2 regions of the Undibacterium sp. RuTC16W genome follow, and region 2 is predicted to be linked to the other one. Evidence: predicted binding sites of a transcription regulator. Region 2 holds the regulator's gene; the other holds the start of a gene.
What was found. The regulator FliA, encoded in region 2, starts transcription of late flagellar genes. The targets are predictions, from matches to a motif close to CTAAAGTTTNNNNNNNNNNNGCCGNTA.

Region 1 (9,698 bases), on a different contig from region 2:
AGAGCCTCCGCTGATTAATATTTTTAGGCCTTCCACAGCCGTTCCCGTGGCTCCGGTTAACGATTGACCTGATCCGGTTGCGCTGACCCCATTGAGCTTGCCTGCCACGTTGATACCTGCCGTGCCTGAGAGCGTGGTGCCTGTCAGGGTAGCTGCACTGGTTCCAGTATTGTCTGCGAGAGAGACATTGGAGGTGCTGCCATAAAGTGTTGATTGAATCTGTAAAAAACCGCTGCTATTGATGGAAGCTATAACAGTAGAGCTGTTATCTTTAAACGTCGTAGTTCCATTGATGGAGGTCTGGATCAGTGTCGCCAGATTAGTCGCACTGTAGGACCCGGCAGCGAGTGCAACAGAGGCTGTCTTGCCGTCCAGGGTAACGTCAATTTTTGTATTGGCAGCGATTGTCGTGTTGCCGGTATTTAAATTAAGATTGCCCAGCAAGCCACCCTGAGCCGCTAACGCGGAAACTTCAACTGAATAGGCACCTTGCTGAGTTGCAGTAGTTGAACTGCTATAACTGATTAAACTGTCAGTTGCCTTGCCAACAGAAGCAAATAAACCACTAATTTCACTGTAGTTATTGTTTAGTGCTGACTGTAATTTGGAGGAGTCAATGGCTAGTGTGCCGTCTTTCTGGAAATTAATACCAATACTGGCAAGTGTGGTGATATTGCCACCCAATCCATTAACCCCCGCAGTTAGGGTCGATCTGATTTGGCTTTGGATATTGCGAGCAGTAGCGTCACCGATTAATATCCCGCCTTTTTTGGAGCTCGCATCATATCCTGTCAGGTTTTTTAGCGTGGACTGTAAATCGTTAAAACCTTTTACAAATCCATTAATTGACGACTGAATGCCACTGGTGTTGGTCGTAAGTGTAAGATTGGTACTACCTATTTTGGCTACATTGACGGTGGTGCCCTGAATGGCGCCGGATACGGCATTTGAGGCGCTGGAAATAGCAATGCCATTGACGGTCAGTGCAGCATTTTGGGCATTCGTAGTCTCAGTCAGGTTTTGGGTGCCTGCCGGATCATAATTCAGCAGATTTTGGATTGTCGCATCGCCTGATGCACTGATTTTCAGGCTGGATGTTGCACCGGTTTTACTAGAGGTAATGACGAGATGGTAGGGCGTAGCACTACCATCGCCAACAATCGTTGCCGTTGCGCCTACGCTGGCGGCATTGATTGCATCACGTATTCCTTGAAGAGAATTGTTTGCGCCATCAATAGTGACCGTCCCAGTTGCTTGCGTAGCATCTTGTGTAAAAGTTGATCCTGTGTAAATGCCGTTGGCAAGAGCTCCTCCGGTAATCGTCCCGAAGTTAAAGCTGATCGTAGTACTGGCACCGCTGCCGATACTCGATGTTGTACTGACTTGTCCCGCACTGGAAATTGTCTGCGCCTGAGCGAGCTTGGTAACATTAATGTTGTAGCTGCCTTGGGTAGAAACACTAGTTGTCGTCGCAGAAAGAATTGACGTGTCGCCAGAGCTGGCCGTCAAGGCCTGAAAGGAACCAAGATTATTTAAGCCGGTCACGTTTGACTGAAATACGCTGAGTGCGCTGTTGAGCGTGCCGTACGCAGACAGTTTGGCTTGAAAACTAGCCTCTTTTTTTGCTAATGTGGTCAGGGGCTGACTTTCAACCTGCATTAACTTAGTAATGAGGCTGTTGACGTCCAGATTCGAGCCGATGCCTGTAGATTGTATGCCCACTTTATTTCCCCTTTTCAGACCGTACTTTACTAAATTAACGGCAAAAGCAAACTAGACTTTAGAGGGGAATTTACCTGCCAATTTAAAATTTAGGCAAATAGCCTGATATGTCGATTATGCCTGTTGTTTAATCAGGAGGCCTTGCAGCTTATCCAGAGAGCGAGATATTTCCAGCACTTCTTCAGACGGTATCTGACGCAACACTTCCTTGGTTTGCTGGTCAACGACCTTCACTACGACGCGATTGCTGTGCTCTTCAACACTGAACTCCAGATCTTGTGACAAAGACTGTATCGTCTTATTAATATCATTGACTGCCTTGGTCACTTTTTCTATGTTTGTCGCAGAACTGGCTGGCGAAGTTGCCTGAACGGCATCTACGGTTTGCGTTGCTGTAGCTGAGCGCTTATATATTGCCGATGTCTCAGGGGTAGGCGAGCGGTCAGTGATCAGTTGTCCTGATTGAGAAGCACTCCCTATCGATCGGATGTCCATGATCTTTCCCTTCAAGAAAAATACCCCTGATCAAGATTTGATCAGGGGGTATGCTTTACACTTTAAGTATAGACCTTATTTACATAAGCCTGCTGTTGTTAACCACGCAACAGGGCCAGAACACCGTTAGGCAAGGCATTAGCCTGAGCCAAAATCGCCGTACCAGCCTGTTGCAATACCTGACCGCGTGTCAGTGCCGCAGTTTCCTGAGCGAAGTCTGCATCACGGATACGGCTGCGGGATGCTGTCAAGTTTTCAGAGTTAGTCTGTAAGCTTGCAATCGCGGAAGAGAAGCGGTTTTGATACGCACCCAGAGAAGCGCGGGAACTATTGATTGACTGTAACGCCGCATCAATAGTCGTCAACGCGGCGGTGGCCCCGGCAGCAGTACCCAGATTCAGCGAGGATACACCCGCACCGACCGTGACCGAAGCCGAAGTGAAGCCGCCGGTCAGGTTGGCAGCTGTCAAACCAGTACCAGTACCGTTAGCCAGAGTGATACCTGCTGAACTAGTAGAGGTCAGGGATAGTGTCGAGGTGCTGACGTCAGTTGCACCGGTTGCCGATACCGTGATACCCGTGTTGGCAGCAGCAGCAGCAGCATTGGTGCTGGCTGTAATAGTGATGTTACGACCATCCGCAGCAGCCAGTGCAACCGCACCAGTTGTTGTATTGAATGTCGCTGTAACACCGGTTTGAGTGCTGATTGCATTAACAGCTGCTGCTACTTGGGCGCCACGTTGTGCGCCGGAAGTCGAAGCGTTCAAGGCACCCAGATTTACGCCGTTAATAGTAACGTCGCCGGAAGCAATTGCTGTTGCAGATGTGCTTGCCGTACCTGCAATAGTGGTGGAGCCTACCGTTGCTGTAACGCCTGTGCTGCCACTGACCGCATTGATTGCTGCTGCTTTGGCAATACCGCTGCCTGTGGAGTTGGAGAAAGATACGCCGTCAGCAGCGGATGCGCCAACCTGGAAACCGTTGATGGACAGGTCGCCAGCAGCCAGAGCTGTGGTAGTCACTGCACCGGCACCGGCTACTGTAGTAGCGTAGCTGGAAGATGCGCCAACACCCAGAGCGCTTGATTTTGCGCTGGAGATGGACGCGATACTGATTTGGTCGTTTGATGTGCCGTTGGCGCCAACCTGGAAGGCTTGTGCTGTGAAGCTGCCGTCCAGCAGATTGACGCCGTTGAAGTTGGTGCTGCTGGCAACGCGATTGATCTCAGAGATCAACTGACTTGCTTCGTTGTTCAGAGCGGCGCGGTCAGAAACGCTGTTGGAGCTGTTGGCAGATTGCACGGCCAGGTCACGGATACGTTGCAAGTTGGAGCCGATCTGTGACAGCGCGCCCTCAGCGGTTTGCGCTAAAGAGATACCGTCGTTGGCGTTACGTGCTGCCTGATTCAGGCCGCCAATTTGCGAGGAGAGACGTTCGGAGATAGCTAAACCCGCCGCGTCGTCTTTTGCACTGTTAATACGCAAACCGGACGACAAGCGTTGGAGGGATGTATTCAGCGCAGATTGAGAAGTGGTCAAATTGCGTTGCGCATTGAGCGATGCAATATTGGTATTGATGACAGTCATGATGTTACTCCTTACCTAAGTTATTCAATTTGGCGAGTTAGCCTTAAACTTTGGTCTGTCTTGATGACTAGTGGACCGCCGTTGAAATTGGTAACGGACAAGAGCTGGAAAATATTAGCTAGTTACCGTAAATAAATATTTATTTTTTTACTCAAGAAATTTGTCTATTCCCGTTAAACGGCAGTATTTAAAAATACTTAAGGGCTAATTTAGCTAAAAATTACCGTCCTTTTCATCACATGCTTTCATAAAAATTACTTTTAAAATACATAAAAATAAAAAAAGGCCTTTCCAATTAAGGTAAATTTGACATCGTATAAGATCGCATCAAATAAATAATTGTAATATCAGTCAGTAATTGCAACAGTCTGCAATAGACTAGGGCAGACTAGTGAGTAACTAGTGAGTATCCACAGAAAGAATAGCGATGAGTAAAGCGGGTTTTAATCCACGAGAGGCATTGCGTCAGGCGAAGTCTTTTCTTAAGTCGGGCAAACTTGCTGAAGCCAGGTCAACCGGACTTCGGATACTCCAGCATTTCCCGCTTCATCAGGACACGAATTACTTACTTGCCCAGATTAGCTGTGATGAGGGGCAATATCCGCACGCAATACAGTACTTACAGTCTGCATTTGCCAGTTCGGCCAACATGCCTGTGGATAAGCTGGCTTACTACAATGTATTGAATAAATACTTGCTCTCCAGGCAGTATGATTTGCTGGAGGAAGCGAGCCTTTGGTTAACTAAATTCATGCCTCGGGATGGAATTGCCTGGGACTATCTGGGTTTGAGTTTGATTGAGCAGGGGCGTTACGCCGATGCCCATGCCGCTCTCTTAAAAGCGATCGCGCTGCTGCCAAACAATCCCCATGTTTTATGTAATCTCGGTAATGCATTAATTTCTCTGGAACGATGTGCCGAGGCGGTGCCTATTTTGCGCAAAGCGATCAGTTTATCCCCCAATATGGTCGTGGCGCATAACAATCTTGGTAATGCTCTGAGATTTATTGGCAATCCCAAAGGGGCAATCGAGAGTATCGAGACGGCGATTAAACTAGATCCGACGGTTGCCTACCTCTATAACAATATCGGACTGGCTTATCGGGAAAGTGGATTGTGTGCGGTGGCAATTGACAACTACTACAAAGCACTGGAGTTACAGCCTGACCTGATACAGGTCTATCCCAATTTAATCGATGCACTGCGGCAAAATGGTCAGGTGCAGGATGCTATTGATTGTAGTCAGAACGCAATGCAAAAATGCGAGCAATTGCCTGAATTTTGGGGTGGATTTGGTGATGCCTTGAGAGAGGCAAATCATCTCGATGCAGCAATCGAGGCCTACGTCCGTGCTCTTGGGTTTAAGAGCGACACTCAATCTTCATTTAACCGTCGCATTTATACCAATTTGTTGTTTTGTCTAAATTATCATCCAGACCTGAGCGCTGAGCTTATTTATAACGCATACCATGAGTTTGATCTGCGTTTTGGACAGCCACTTAGGAGTACGTGGAAGTCATTTAATCATCTGCGTGACCCGTTAAAGAAACTCAAAATTGGGTATGTCGGGCCTGTTTTTTATAATCAGGTCTGTAAGTATTTTTTAATTCCTTTGCTTGAACATCATGACCGTAATCAGGTAGAAATTTATGCCTATGCCGGAATGCCGTTCGAGGATGACACGACGCAGTATTATAAAAAACTGACAGATCACTGGATTCCCACCCGAGAACTGACGGATGAGCAACTGGCTGACCGTATTCGTGCAGACGAAATCGATGTGTTGATTGATCTGGCGGGGCATACGAACAATAATCGCTTGCCGGTATTTGCCAGAAAGCCTGCGCCGGTCTCTCTGCACTGGTTGGAGTATGGTTATACGACGGGGTTGAGCGCAATTGATTACTATCTGACGGATAAGCCTAGCGTGGCTGGCCAATGTGACCATTTGTTTGCTGAAAAAATCTGGTGTCTTGATGGGCCTGCGTATGTTTATCGTCCTGATGTCCGCAGAGCAGAGCTAAATGAATCGCCTGCCAGCCAAACCGGTATTGTGACCTTTGGCAGTTTGTCCCGCTCGACCAGGATTAATCATCGGGTTGTTAAGTTGTGGGCGACCATTCTTGATGCGATGCCCAATTCGCGCTTGATGATCAATAGTGGTGATTTTAAAGATGTTCAGGTACAAGAGGAGATGGCATCACGGTTCATGCGATATGGCATTGACAGATCGCGTCTTGAGATCGGCTTTAGTACCCCATCATGGGAGGTGTTGAAGCATGTCGATATCGGCCTGGACTGTTTTCCTCATAACTCGGGCACGACCTTGTTGGAAACTTTGTATATGGGAATTCCTTTTGTGACATTGACTGAAAGGCCTTCTGTTGGACGTATCGGTGCCAGTGTGCTGACCGGGATGGGGCGGACGGAATGGATCGCCAGTACTGAAGAAGAATATGCGCAAAAAGCGATTGTTCTGGCGCATGACATTGACGGGCTGGTTCACATGCGCAAAACCATGCGTCAGGAGATGGAAGCCTCCGCTTTGATGGACGAACCAGCTTTTGCGCGCTCGGTTGAAAAAGCCTACCGCATGATGTGGCAGCGTTACTGTGAGGAACCTGAAGTATGAAAGCCGTGATACTTGCAGGCGGCCTCGGCACGCGAATTTCTGAAGAGACTCATTTAAAACCAAAGCCGATGATAGAAATTGGCGGGCATCCTATTCTGTGGCACATCATGAAAAGCTACTCAGCGCATGGCGTCAATGATTTTGTCATTTGCTGTGGCTACAAGGGATATTTAATCAAAGAATATTTTGCCAATTATTTTTTGCATATGTCCGATGTGACCTTTGACTTGCAAAATAATTCGATGGAGGTGCACGAGCGTCATGCTGAGCCTTGGAAAGTCACTCTGGTGGATACCGGAGAGGACACAATGACGGGTGGGCGCCTGAAACGCGTCGCTCGCTACGTACAGGATGACGAGGCATTCTGCTTCACTTATGGTGACGGGGTATCCGATCTGGATATTGCGGCGTCTATTGCTTTTCATCGTGAGCACGGCAAATTGGCGACGGTAACAGCAGTATTGCCGCCCGGACGTTACGGCGCTCTGGAGCGGGATGGTGATCAGGTGGCTGGCTTTATTGAAAAACCAAGAGGTGACGGTGGCTGGATAAATGGAGGCTATTTCGTTTTATCGCCCAAAGTATTGAATTTTATTGCTGGCGATACGACTAGCTGGGAAGCCGATCCTCTCTCAGCCTTGGCGCGGGACCAGCAATTGATGGCCTTTGAGCATGCGGGTTTCTGGCAACCTATGGATACCTTGCGTGAAAAAAATCTGCTGGAAGATTTATGGCAATCGGGAATCGCGCCGTGGCGAATCTGGTAGACGTTGCGGCATTTTCTGCGCCTGAGCCAGAGTTTTGGCGTGGTAAGCGCGTGCTGTTGACCGGGCATACCGGATTCAAAGGTGCATGGCTGGCATTCTGGTTGCATCGCATGGGAGCGCAAGTGACCGGACTGGCATTGACGCCGAATTCCTTGCCTAACCTCTTTGATGCCCTGGCGGTTGCTAGTCTCGTGCGTAGTTATGTAGGTGATATTCGCGATTCTGATCTGGTGCGCAGAGTAGTTAGTGACAGTCAGCCCGAGATTGTTTTGCATCTGGCGGCGCAGGCGCTGGTGCGGGCGAGCTATAAAGATCCGGTCGGAACGTTTGCGACGAATATGATAGGGACGGCGAATATTCTGGACGCCTTGCGTGATCTGGCCAGTGTGCGTGTAGCGTTGATGGTAACGACAGACAAGGTGTACCGGAACCGCGAGTTATTGACACCTTATCCGGAGACTGCAGAGCTAGGCGGACATGACCCGTATAGTGCAAGCAAAGCGGCATCTGAGCTATTGATCGCCAGTTATCGCTCCTCGTTTCTTGCTGCGCAAGGGGTCAGTGTCTGTGTCGCCAGAGCCGGAAATGTGATCGGTGGCGGCGATTGGTCGGAGGATCGTTTGCTGCCCGATGCTGTGCGGGCGTGGCAAAGTGGCGAGGCGTTGCAGATCCGTCGTCCTGACGCAGTGCGTCCCTGGCAGCATGTGCTGGATCCCTTATCTTCGTATCTGGTTCTGGCACAAAAGGCGTATCAATTCACCACCTTGAGTCAGGCATGGAACTTCGGCCCTGATGGCGCTGCAAGTGTCCGTGAGGTGATTAAGCTGGCACGCTCTGCTTATGGATCGGGTGAGGTCGATTTTGCAACACAAGTAACCGGGCCACATGAGGCGGGATTGCTGGCACTGGATGTGACCAAGGCCCGCCAGGAATTAGGTATTCGTCCACGTTGGGACTTGCAGGTCGCTGTGTCTCGCAGCATGCACTGGTACCGTGATTTTCATGAGGGTGTTGCCGCAAGCGAGTTATGTACGCGTGATCTGGATGCGTATTTGTCTGTACGTTCCTGATGGTTTGACGCTTCGTTTTATGCGCAAAATATGTTTTTCGTACATTTGAATTGACATTGATTTTTGTGAGAGATTTTCATATACATCACCCAGTATATTTTTTTTGATCAGTGTTAATAAGCGAATTGCGATGTTGTCATATTTATTTCTGGGGAGTATATGAGTATTGTGCGATATCGCTGGTGCTCTTATGTATAAATAATCGATGAAAATTTAAATTCTGTAAGTATTTATGACACTACGTTTTGATCTGTTATCTACACCTTTAGCTGGTTTGCATTTATTGCAGCGTAAACCGCTGACAGATGCGCGAGGCTATTTGCAGCGGCTGTTTGATGCGGAAGAATTACTGGCATGTGGATGGACGCAGGCAATTGCGCAGGTGAACCATACGCAAACGCTGCACTGTGGCAGTGTGCGTGGTTTGCATCTGCAATTGCCGCCGCAATCAGAGATGAAATTGATCACATGTTTGCGTGGTGAGGTTTGGGACGTCGCGGTTGATCTGAGAAAAAAATCGCCGACTTTTCTACATTGGCATGCCAGCTTGCTGTCAGCCGAGAATAAACGATCCTATTTAATTCCTGCTGGATTTGCTCATGGTTTTCAGGCGCTGACAGACGAGGTTGAGATGATGTATTGCCATAGCGCGCCATATGCGCCATCCTGCGAGATGGGTTTGAATCCATTAGATCAGGCGCTGGCGATTACCTGGCCTTTAGCCATTACTGAAATGTCGGATAAAGATCGTCACTGGCCTATGCTGGAGAGTCAATTTGAGGGAGTCAGCGTATGAAGTGCAGGCATTGCGAACATCCTTTGACACAATCGTTCCTCGATCTTGGGTCAGCTCCGCCATCTAACGCATATTTACGTGACGATGCTTTGCATCAGGCCGAAGTCTGGCTTCCGTTGAAACTGATGGTCTGTGACGCTTGCTGGCTTGTACAAACGCTGGACTTCACGGGGCGCGACAATTTATTTGATGCAGAGTATGCCTATTTCAGTTCATGCTCATCTAGCTGGCTGCGACATGCTGAAAATTTCGCTATCTCGATGCGCCAGGAACTATCTCTGAATTCGCAGAGCAAGGTAGTGGAAGTCGCCGCGAACGACGGCTACTTATTGCAGTACTTTCAGGCTGCAGGTATTCCTTGCTTTGGCGTTGAGCCGACCGCCAGCACGGCCGATGCGGCGCGTGCCAAAGGAATCCGGATTGTTGAGCGTTTTTTTGGTAAAGAGCTCGCATTGGAGCTGGTTGCGCAGGGAGAGGCTGCAGACCTGGCAGTGGCAAATAATGTTTTAGCGCACGTACCGGATATCAACGATTTTGTCGCCGGGTTTGCGCAGATATTGAAACCACATGGTGTCGCCAGTTTTGAGTTTCCCCATTTGGTGAATATGGTGCAGCAAAACCAGTTTGATA
Region 2 (9,698 bases):
ATACTCTCCGGTTTTATTGGAGACGGCAATTGTTCGCGGACGTTTTGCAGAACTCTTAGGGCAGCCTTATATGTCTAAAGCTGAGGCAGAAAATCTGTTTGTTGCCGGAATGTTCTCTTTGCTAGATCGCCTGCTTGGAATTTCAATGGAAGAGGTTTTGTCAACGATTCAGTTGCCAGAGGCCGTCACTGAGGCTTTAATTTCGAGAGGTGGTGCTTATGGCCCTTACCTCGCGCTTGCAGAAGCTTGTGAGTTGAATAGCATGTTGGTTGGGTCTTTATCAGAGTCGCTACGCATAAAACCGAATGAGGTTAATACAGCACATCTGTCCGCTTTAGTTTGGGCAAAAAATATTGCTGCTGCATAAGCACTGCATTTCTGTTTTACTTCTTTAAAAAAATGCGCCGTTCTGGCGCATTTTTCATTAGTTCTCCCAACTTAAATAAACGATTTTTTGCTCATTATCTTAGCGCAATTTTTAGGTTTTACTTCAAATTGCTGTTGCTCATCAGGTGTGCGTTAACACGTCTTGTGAAATGAGGGGTAATTCATCACTTATTCCTCGTATGTCACTTTTCTAATTTCGCGAATAATCCTAACTGTAGAAATGTGTTGGCATTAATTGGCTTGCATTTCAGAAAAGAATGGGAGTCGGCGATGGCCGAAGAAAGCGATCTCGAAAGAACCGAACCAGCCTCACCCAAACGTCTGGAGCAAGCCAGGGAGGAGGGTGATGTACCACGTTCAAGAGAGCTGTCGACCTGCACTATTTTATTGGCTGCAGGGAGTGCACTTTGGATCTTTGGGGGCGGTTTAATACGTCAGCTAAGTCATATGCTGATGACGGGTTTGTCGCTGGATCGTAGCCTCGCATTTGATATTAATTTGTTGTTTGCAAGTATTGCTGTCGGCCTGATGGATGTATTGATTGCATTTGCGCCGATTGCCGGATTGTTGGTTCTTGTAGCAATCGGATCCCCCTTGTTGATTGGCGGCTGGTTGTTTAGCGGGAAGGCCTTACAACCTAACTTCTCTCGCATGAATCCTTTGTCCGGTTTGGCAAATATGATTTCAACTCGGGCCGGAGTAGAACTAGTCAAGGCTATTATCAAAACGATTCTTGTTGGTAGTGTTGCCCTGATGGTTGTAATGAGTCAAAAAAGTGCAATTTTTGGCTTGGTTCTTGAGCCGCTTGCGCAAGGCAGTGCTCATATGGGTAATTTGCTTGCAGCTTGTTTTTTATCGATTGTTGGCGCGCTTGTTTTTATCGCTGCAATCGATGCGCCTTATCAAATGTGGCATTACGCTAATAAGTTGAAGATGACACATCAGGAAGTGATTCAAGAGTCGAAAGAGGCTAACGGTAATCCGCAAATCAAAGCAAAAATCAGAGCCCAGCAAAGAGAAATGGCACGTCGTCGCATGATGGCAGAGATTCCGACGGCAGATGTCGTTGTAACGAATCCTACGCATTTTGCCGTTGTCCTGAAATACACCGATGGTGGTAATGGTGCGCCTAGAGTCGTTGCTAAAGGTGCTGATGCAGTTGCCGCGAGAATTCGTGAAATTGCAGGTGAAAATAATGTCCCCTTGTTAGAGGCTCCTCCTTTAGCGCGAGCTTTATACAAGCACACAGAGTTGGGAGATGAAATCCCGGAGAAACTATATGCAGCTGTGGCCGAAGTGCTTGCTTATGTATTTCAACTGAAAACTTTTCGTCAGCATGGTGGTTTAAAGCCGATTTTGCCGACAGAAATTGATGTGCCCCCAGAGTTGGATCCTAATAACGAATTGCCACAACAGTCTCCTTTAACCGGAGCTCATGAATGAATAGTCTGAAATTGCCCGCCTGGATGAGCATATTTACTAATAAGGCGATTGCTGCACCCGTCTTGATTATTATGATGCTGGCGATGATGGTATTGCCACTGCCTGCGTTTGTTCTGGACGTATTTTTTAGCTTTAACATTGCTCTGGCAATTATCGTTTTATTGACCAGCCTGTACACGGTAAAACCGCTCGATTTCATGGTTTTTCCAACGGTTCTGTTGGTTAGTACGATGTTACGTTTATCGCTGAATGTCGCCTCTACCCGTGTGGTATTGACTGAGGGTCATACTGGTCCAGATGCGGCCGGTAAGGTCATTGAAGCATTCGGGCATTTTTTGATTGGCGGTAACTATACGGTTGGTATCGTCGTATTCGTGATTTTGACCATCATTAACTTTACCGTCGTAACAAAAGGTGCCGGTCGTATTGCCGAGGTTGGTGCCCGTTTTGCGCTGGATGCAATGCCAGGTAAGCAAATGGCGATCGATGCAGATCTGAATGCAGGATTGATTGCTGAGCAAGAGGCTCGTCGTCGCCGTACCGAAGTAGCACAGGAGGCGGAGTTTTATGGCGCGATGGACGGTGCCTCTAAATACGTTCGTGGTGACGCTGTTGCCGGCATCATGGTGACAATTATTAATATTGTCGGCGGTTTAATCGTCGGTATGGTGCAGCATGATCTGGACTTTGCAACGGCATTGAAAAACTACACTTTGCTGGCAATTGGCGACGGATTGGTTGCGCAAATTCCTTCATTAATTATCTCGACTGCTGCGGGTGTTGTCGTATCCCGTGTTGCCAGTGATCAGGACATCGGTGGCCAGTTGATTGGCCAGTTGTTTGCCAAACCTCAAGTACTCTACATCACCGGTGGCATCGTCGGTGGCATGGGAATTATTCCTGGTATGCCCCATGTAGCATTTCTTCTTCTAGCGAGTGTGCTGATTGGAGGGGGATATTTATTGACGAAAAAATCTGAAGTTGTTGCCACAGCCGAGGAGCAAGCGCCTCCGCAAGCAACCGCTCCTGAAATGGAAGAGGCGACCTGGCAAGATATTTTGCCGGTAGATACCCTAGGATTAGAAGTCGGTTATCGACTCATCCCTCTGGTCGATAAGGGGCAGGGCGGTGAGCTGCTCAGGCGTATTAAAGGCATTCGTAAAAAATTTGCTCAGGAAGTTGGCTTCCTGTCGCCCCCTGTACATATTCGTGACAATCTTGAGTTGAAACCATCAGCTTACAGAATTACTTTAAAAGGAGTCGAGGTCGGGACTGGTGAGGCTTTGACAGGACAATATCTGGCAATTAATCCTGGAATGGTAACGGGAAATTTACCCGGTGCTGTCACGACAGATCCAGCGTTTGGATTGCCTGCAGTCTGGATTGATGCAGCGATGCGCGAACAGGCGCAAGGGATGGGTTATACCGTTGTTGATGCTGGCACCGTGATCGCAACCCATTTAAATCATCTGATTACATCGCATGCTGCGGAGTTACTTGGTCGTCAGGAGGTGCAGCAGCTTATGGACCACTTGGCGAAAGAGTCGCCTAAACTTGTGGAGGAATTGGTTCCAAAGTTATTACCACTCGCGATACTGCAAAAAGTCTTACAAAACCTGCTCATCGAGGGGGTGCATATCCGTGATATGCGAACCATTATCGAAACGCTGTCAGAGCATTCTATGCATACACAAGATGCGAATGAATTGACGACCTATGTTCGTATTTCGCTTGGTCGTGCGATCGTCCAGCAAATATTCCCTTCTACGAATGAGTTGACGGTGATGACCCTGGACAATCGCCTGGAGCGGCTGCTGATGCAGGCACTGCAGACGAATGGCGCCGATGGTGCAGGGATTGAACCCGGCCTCGCTGATACTTTAGCAAGTCAGACAGAGGCAGCAGCACAGCATCAGGAACAAATGGGATTGACCCCGGTGCTACTGGTACCAGGCCCATTAAGAGCTTTATTGTCTCGCTTCCTCAGAAGAACCTTGCCTCAATTAAAAGTCTTATCGCAAGCAGAACTACCTGAAACTAAAACTATTAGAGTTACCAGCCTCGTTGGAGGGCAATTATGAACGTTAGAAAATTTTCGGCAAATACCTCACGTGAAGCGATTCGTCTGGTTCGAGATGCGTTAGGTTCGGACGCAGTGATTTTATCGAATCGTAATGTTGATGGCCGGGTAGAGATATTGGTGATGGCCGATGAGGTGGTAAGTTCATTGGTGACGCCAGAACATAAAAAAGTAATGGTGCCAGATGTTCCCCGGTTCACTCCTCGCTTCACGTCGGATGACAGTCCTCAGCAATATACCGCGAATAATATTGGTCACTTTGATAGCGAAATGGCTCCGCAGGTCAGTCCGGGTGAGATATCTGCCGTCATGAATGAGATCAGGTCGATGAGGGGAATGCTGGAAGCACAACTGGCAGAACTCTCCTGGACACATACGCAAAAGCGTCAGCCTAAGAAAGCCGAGATTTTACGGGAAATGCTGGCAACCGGATTTAGCGCTAGTTTGTCCCGTTTTCTGATCGAAAAAATGCCTGAATCAGATAACGTCGTTAGCAGTCTGGATTGGATTAAAGCGATACTGAATAAAAATCTCTCTACTATTTCAAATGAAAGCGAAATATTGGAAAAAGGCGGCGTGTATGCATTAATAGGGCCCACTGGTGTAGGTAAAACGACGACGACTGCCAAGCTGGCAGCACGTTGCGTGATGCGCCATGGCCCGGCTAAACTGGCCTTGATCACGACAGATGGTTATCGTATTGGCGGCTACGAACAATTACGTATTTACGGCAAAATTCTCGGCGTCATGGTGCATTCGGTTAAAGACGAGTCCGACTTGCGCATCGCTTTGTCTGAACTCAAGAATAAGCATACGGTGTTGATTGATACGGTCGGCGTGAGCCAGCGTGACAAAATGGTGGCAGAGCAGATTGCGATGTTGTCAGGCGCTGATAGTAATGTGAAGCGACTTTTATGTCTGAATGCGACCTCTACTGGTGAAACCTTAAGCGAAGTCGTCAGGGCTTATCAGGGTAAAGGTGATTTAGCAGGTTGTATTTTGACAAAGCTCGATGAAGCCGCAACGATTGGTGGTGTACTAGACATAGCTGTGCGCCAGAAGCTGAATGTCTATTATGTTGCCAGCGGCCAGCGTGTGCCTGAAGATCTGCATGTCGCTAACAAGCAGTATCTGGTAGATCGTGCGTTTAAATTAAAGCGCGAAACTTCGGCTTTTAGTTTGCAGGATGATGAGCTCCCGATGGTGATGGCAAATGCTGCAATGGCAAACGCGATTAATCCCGGTGCTTTGCGGGAGGTGTCTCTTGGCTAGTTTTGACCAGGCAGAAGGATTGCGCCGTATGCTTGAGGCGCCAAAACCGCGCGTATTGACGTTTTTGTCTGCTTTGCGTGACGATGAGAAGAGCAGTATGCTGGTCAATCTTGGTGTTTCGCTTGCCAGGCAAGGGCTACGAGTTTTGATGATTGATGCCCGCTGCTCAAACCATAGTATAGGATCGTGGTTGGGCAGTGATTCCGATAGCACCCTGTTGGATGTGGCACGACAACAGCGTACAATGAAGGAGGCGATTAAAATAGTTTCATCAAATTTATCGGTGTCTATGCTATCCAAATATGCGATGAATTCAACGCGGTTGCCAGCAGAAAATTCGCGAAAATTGTCACGGGTTTTTGACGTTGCGGCAAATGCTGCTGACCTAGTGATCGTCGATAGTGAAATCGATAGTAATGATGCGTTTCCTCTTGCGTCGTTTGAGGAGTCTGATGTCGTGATACAAGTATCGGCAAATCCCGTCACTATTAAAAATGCGTATGGTTTGATTAAGCGGGTTAATAGCCGTCTTGGTCGCCGTTCTTACGGTATTTTAGTCTCTGGAGCAACTGAACAATCAGCACGACTTGTATATGCCAATATGGCTCAGGCGGCGAGCCGTTACTTAGCTGTTCCATTACATTTTGTAGGTTATGTACCTGAAGACGCTCACATGAAACAAGCTGCTCATCTGGGGCGTGCCGTAATTGATGCGTTTCCGTTGGCTGGAGCATCAATTGCCTTCTCCAAATTGGCTGAACAGTTGGCAACGGCTGCTCAGTCCACATTGGGGCTGCGTGGCTTGCCTGAGTTGGGTGTGGGCGTCGGAATTTAAAAGAAATTATGTACACTGCCAGCGGAAAGTCAGATAAAAATTCTCTACTTACAGAGCATGCTCCTCTGGTAAAACGACTTGCCTATCAATTAAAGGCGCGCTTACCCCCCAGTGTTGAGGTGGACGATCTTGTGCAGGCCGGTATGATAGGTTTGCTCGATGCGGTCAACCGCTATGAAGATAATCATGGTGCTCAATTTGAGACATATGCCGTACAGCGCATACGCGGCGCGATGCTTGACGAGCTCAGGAATAGTGACTGGTTGCCACGTGGAGTCCGTCAGAACATGCGTAAGATAGAGACGGCAATGAACACGCTTCAACAAAAGTTAGGCAGGCCTCCGTTGGAAACGGAAGTTGCTAAACAATTGAAATTAAGCCTGGCTGAATATCAGGATGTTTTGAGTGAAAGTGGTGGGCACCAATTGGTCTACTACGAGGACTTTCATGACGCCGATACCAAAGAACATTTTCTGGACCATTATTGTACGGATCAGTCGGGTGACCCTCTGGAGGATTTGTTGCATGGGGATTTTCGTGATGCAGTTATCTTTGCAATTGACAGCCTTCCCGAGAGAGAGAAGCTCTTAATGGGGCTGTACTACGAACAAGAATTGAATTTAAAAGAAATTGGCGCGGTGATGGGAGTATCTGAATCGCGGGTTTCACAACTACACAGCCAGGCAGTAGCTCGATTAAGAGCATCTTTAAGGGAGAAAGCGTGGACTGGGCTAGCATAATTGGGCTTATATTAGTTATCACCGGAATTTTCTCCGGGCAGCTAATCGAAGGTGGACGCCTGTCCTCATTGGTGCAGCCAGCCGCATTCGTGATTGTCGTCATTGGCACAATTGGGGCGGTACTGTTGCAAAGCCGGATGCCTACGTTTATCCGTGGCGTCAAAATGCTGAAATGGATCGTATCCATGCCAATCGACACGAGTAAAAAAACGATACAAGAGGCGCTAATCTGGAGCGTTGTTGCTCGCCGCGAGGGGTTTCTTAGCTTAGAACGTTATATGGGCGCAAGCAAAGATCCTTTCATCAGTAAAGGTTTGCGCTTAGTCATCGACGGAATTGATCCTGTTCGTTTAAAAGAAATTTTGGATGTCGATATTTCTTTGTATGAAATTGAACAGCGTCAGGCTGTCAAAATATGGGATGCTGCTGGCGGTTACTCTCCGACTATCGGTATTCTGGGGGCAGTTCTTGGCTTGATCCATGTGATGGAAAATCTGTCCGACCCGAGTAAATTAGGTAGCGGGATTGCAGTCGCCTTTGTCGCAACGATCTACGGTGTAGGGCTGGCGAATTTATTTTTTCTGCCGGTCAGTAACAAGTTAAAGGAGATCATAAGTAGCGAAGTAACGCGACGTGAAATGTTATCCGATATTTTTTACAGCATTGCCTTGGGTGATAGCCCCCGGGTCGTGGAAGAGCGTCTTGCCAACCACAAAAAATAAACCCGCCATGACCAGGAAGAAATATCATGATGAGAGTGACAATCATGATCGCTGGCTGGTGTCGTATGCTGATTTTATTACTTTGTTATTCGCTTTTTTTGTCGTGATGTATGCGATATCTTCTTTGAATGAAGGTAAATATCGTGTCTTATCTAATTCGTTGACAGGCGCATTTGGCCAGGCGATGGTGATGCACTCTGCCAACAGCGATGTGGAGCCGGCGATCAAGCTTGATCCAATCCATCCCGTTAAACAAAAAAACCTGGAAACTTTACATAAAGAACGTGAGCAGATGACTGGTATGGCTCGCGATATTTTGAGCGTGCTTGAGCCTTTGGTGCGAGAAGGTAAAGTGAGTGTCAGTCAGACCAGCCGCGGTATCACTATTGAAATCAATGCGAGTGTTTTGTTCGCGCCGGGTGAGGCAAAATTGAACATCGATTCGTATCAGGCATTAAAAGCGATTGCGTCGGTGCTCAAGGTAGATAATCATGCAATTCAGGTTGAGGGGCATACTGATAATTTGCCCATTAAGAATTCCAGCTTTCCGTCTAATTGGGAGTTGTCTGCTGTTCGCGCAAGTACGGTAGTGCGTTTATTTACTGAAAATGGCGTCGATGAAAACAGAATGACTGCAATCGGTCAGGGACCGAAATTGCCGGTAGGATCGAATGCTACTGTGGAGGGAAGAGCAAGGAACCGGCGAGTGACAGTTACTATCCTAGCTATTTTGCCGGAACCCATCATTGATGTGCCGTTAGCGAATTCAGCTAGTACAGCAAATGCTGAGAAGAAATAAATATTTCGGTTGGACTATCAGTGAGCTGTTAGCCGATCACCAGACCGCGTCCTGTAATGTTTTGTATTTTTGCCTGTCCATTTGGGCCATACATGGCGCCTGCCGGATTGCTCTGCTGGAGAACATTGAGTGCACCTTGATTGCGCATTAGCTGGCGGTTAATCAGAATACCATTGGTGCGATTAATTTCTTTTGCTTTTTCAGCGATCGCAAGAAGCTGAGTCCAGTTATCTGCAATCTTTGTCTCGGCGGGTGCTTGCGCCAGGAATGCATTGATCCCCGCCAAATCACTTGAAAATCCCATTTCTTCAAGGTGCGTGCTGCGAATTTTTTCCAATTCTGCAACTTGGGCAATACATTGACCTTTGCGCTTAGTGAATTCATTCAGGTCATTAACATGACCTTCAATCAACGCAGCTTGCTCCAATTTCAGTATCTCAGTCAGTAATGTCATTGCGGACAATTCATTCTGCAGAGATTGATTTAATTGAGGCAATTTTGCGCTGACGAGACTCATGATTATCTTTTTCTTGCGTTTAATAAATCTTTGACAGTTTCTAATAAGCCATCTGCAACTTTTTCCGAATTTACCTGGAAGCGTCCCTCAGAAATGGCCAGCTTAATTTCTTCTACTTTCTTTGCTTCAAATACAGCGCTACTTGCTTGTGTGTTTTGTAAGGCTTGTAATTGCGTCGACAAAGGTGAAATCTGTACCTTGGCAGAGGGTGTCGACGATACTTCTGTTTTCTCTGCCTGCTGATCGGTGCGAACCTGTTGCGGCCCCGCCGGCAGGCCGGTAGTACTCTTTAGTGCATCATTAATTTTCACAGCATCACCCTCTATGTTGGGATTTTTATACATCTACATTATGTATATCGGCTGCGATATTTTAAACTTTAACTTCATTTGCGGAAATATTGTGCTGCTGAGAAATTACCTGATTAATAGGTGATTTCAATAACGCCACCTGCTTTCGCAATTCCGCTAACGACCTGTCCTGATAAAATTTTAACTTTGGCAACTTGTCCCTCGCTAGCATTGCTTAAGGCCTGCCCATCAGTTGCTACCTGAAATCCCTTGCCAGTACTGGTGACACGCACTGACTGTCCTTGTTGAATCACCATCGGACTCTTTAGACTGTCGCTCTTTATTACGGTACCCGAGGTGACAGAGATGTTAAATGACTTGCCTATTGCCTGATTTGGATTGGTGATGGCCCCAGTTGGTAGATTCGATAAATCCCCGGTAATTTTCATCAAATCATTGGCTGTGATCGTTTGTCCTTGGGCTATGTTGCCTGAAGTGACATAGTAGTCGCCTGATACTTTAATGCTGGCAGATAAGTACACGACCCATGCGACAGGGTTGCTACAACGTACACCCATCGTAATTTTGCCCCATGGTTTGCTACCTGGAGGTA

Region 1: the regulator FliA is predicted to act here: its motif matches at 3,895-3,921, upstream of ACO0K4_RS18385 (flagellin).

The regions. Positions count from the first base shown of each region.
Region 1 is NZ_JBMPPE010000012.1:76,242-85,939, forward strand. Features, by position in the region: gene fliD (flagellar filament capping protein FliD) at 1-1,722, opposite strand, end outside; gene ACO0K4_RS18380 (flagellar protein FlaG) at 1,837-2,217, opposite strand; gene ACO0K4_RS18385 (flagellin) at 2,316-3,803, opposite strand; gene ACO0K4_RS18390 (tetratricopeptide repeat protein) at 4,231-6,435, shown strand; gene rfbF (glucose-1-phosphate cytidylyltransferase) at 6,432-7,202, shown strand; gene rfbG (CDP-glucose 4,6-dehydratase) at 7,166-8,272, shown strand; gene ACO0K4_RS18405 (dTDP-4-dehydrorhamnose 3,5-epimerase family protein) at 8,505-9,068, shown strand; gene ACO0K4_RS18410 (methyltransferase domain-containing protein) at 9,065-9,698, shown strand, end outside.
Region 2 is NZ_JBMPPE010000005.1:364,854-374,551, reverse strand. Features, by position in the region: gene ACO0K4_RS12445 (EAL and HDOD domain-containing protein) at 1-367, shown strand, start outside; gene flhB (flagellar biosynthesis protein FlhB) at 658-1,830, shown strand; gene flhA (flagellar biosynthesis protein FlhA) at 1,827-3,911, shown strand; gene flhF (flagellar biosynthesis protein FlhF) at 3,908-5,182, shown strand; gene ACO0K4_RS12425 (MinD/ParA family ATP-binding protein) at 5,175-6,017, shown strand; gene ACO0K4_RS12420 (RNA polymerase sigma factor FliA) at 6,026-6,757, shown strand; gene ACO0K4_RS12415 (flagellar motor protein) at 6,739-7,479, shown strand; gene motD (flagellar motor protein MotD) at 7,487-8,278, shown strand; gene ACO0K4_RS12405 (flagella synthesis protein FlgN) at 8,307-8,795, opposite strand; gene flgM (flagellar biosynthesis anti-sigma factor FlgM) at 8,798-9,106, opposite strand; gene flgA (flagellar basal body P-ring formation chaperone FlgA) at 9,220-9,698, opposite strand, start outside.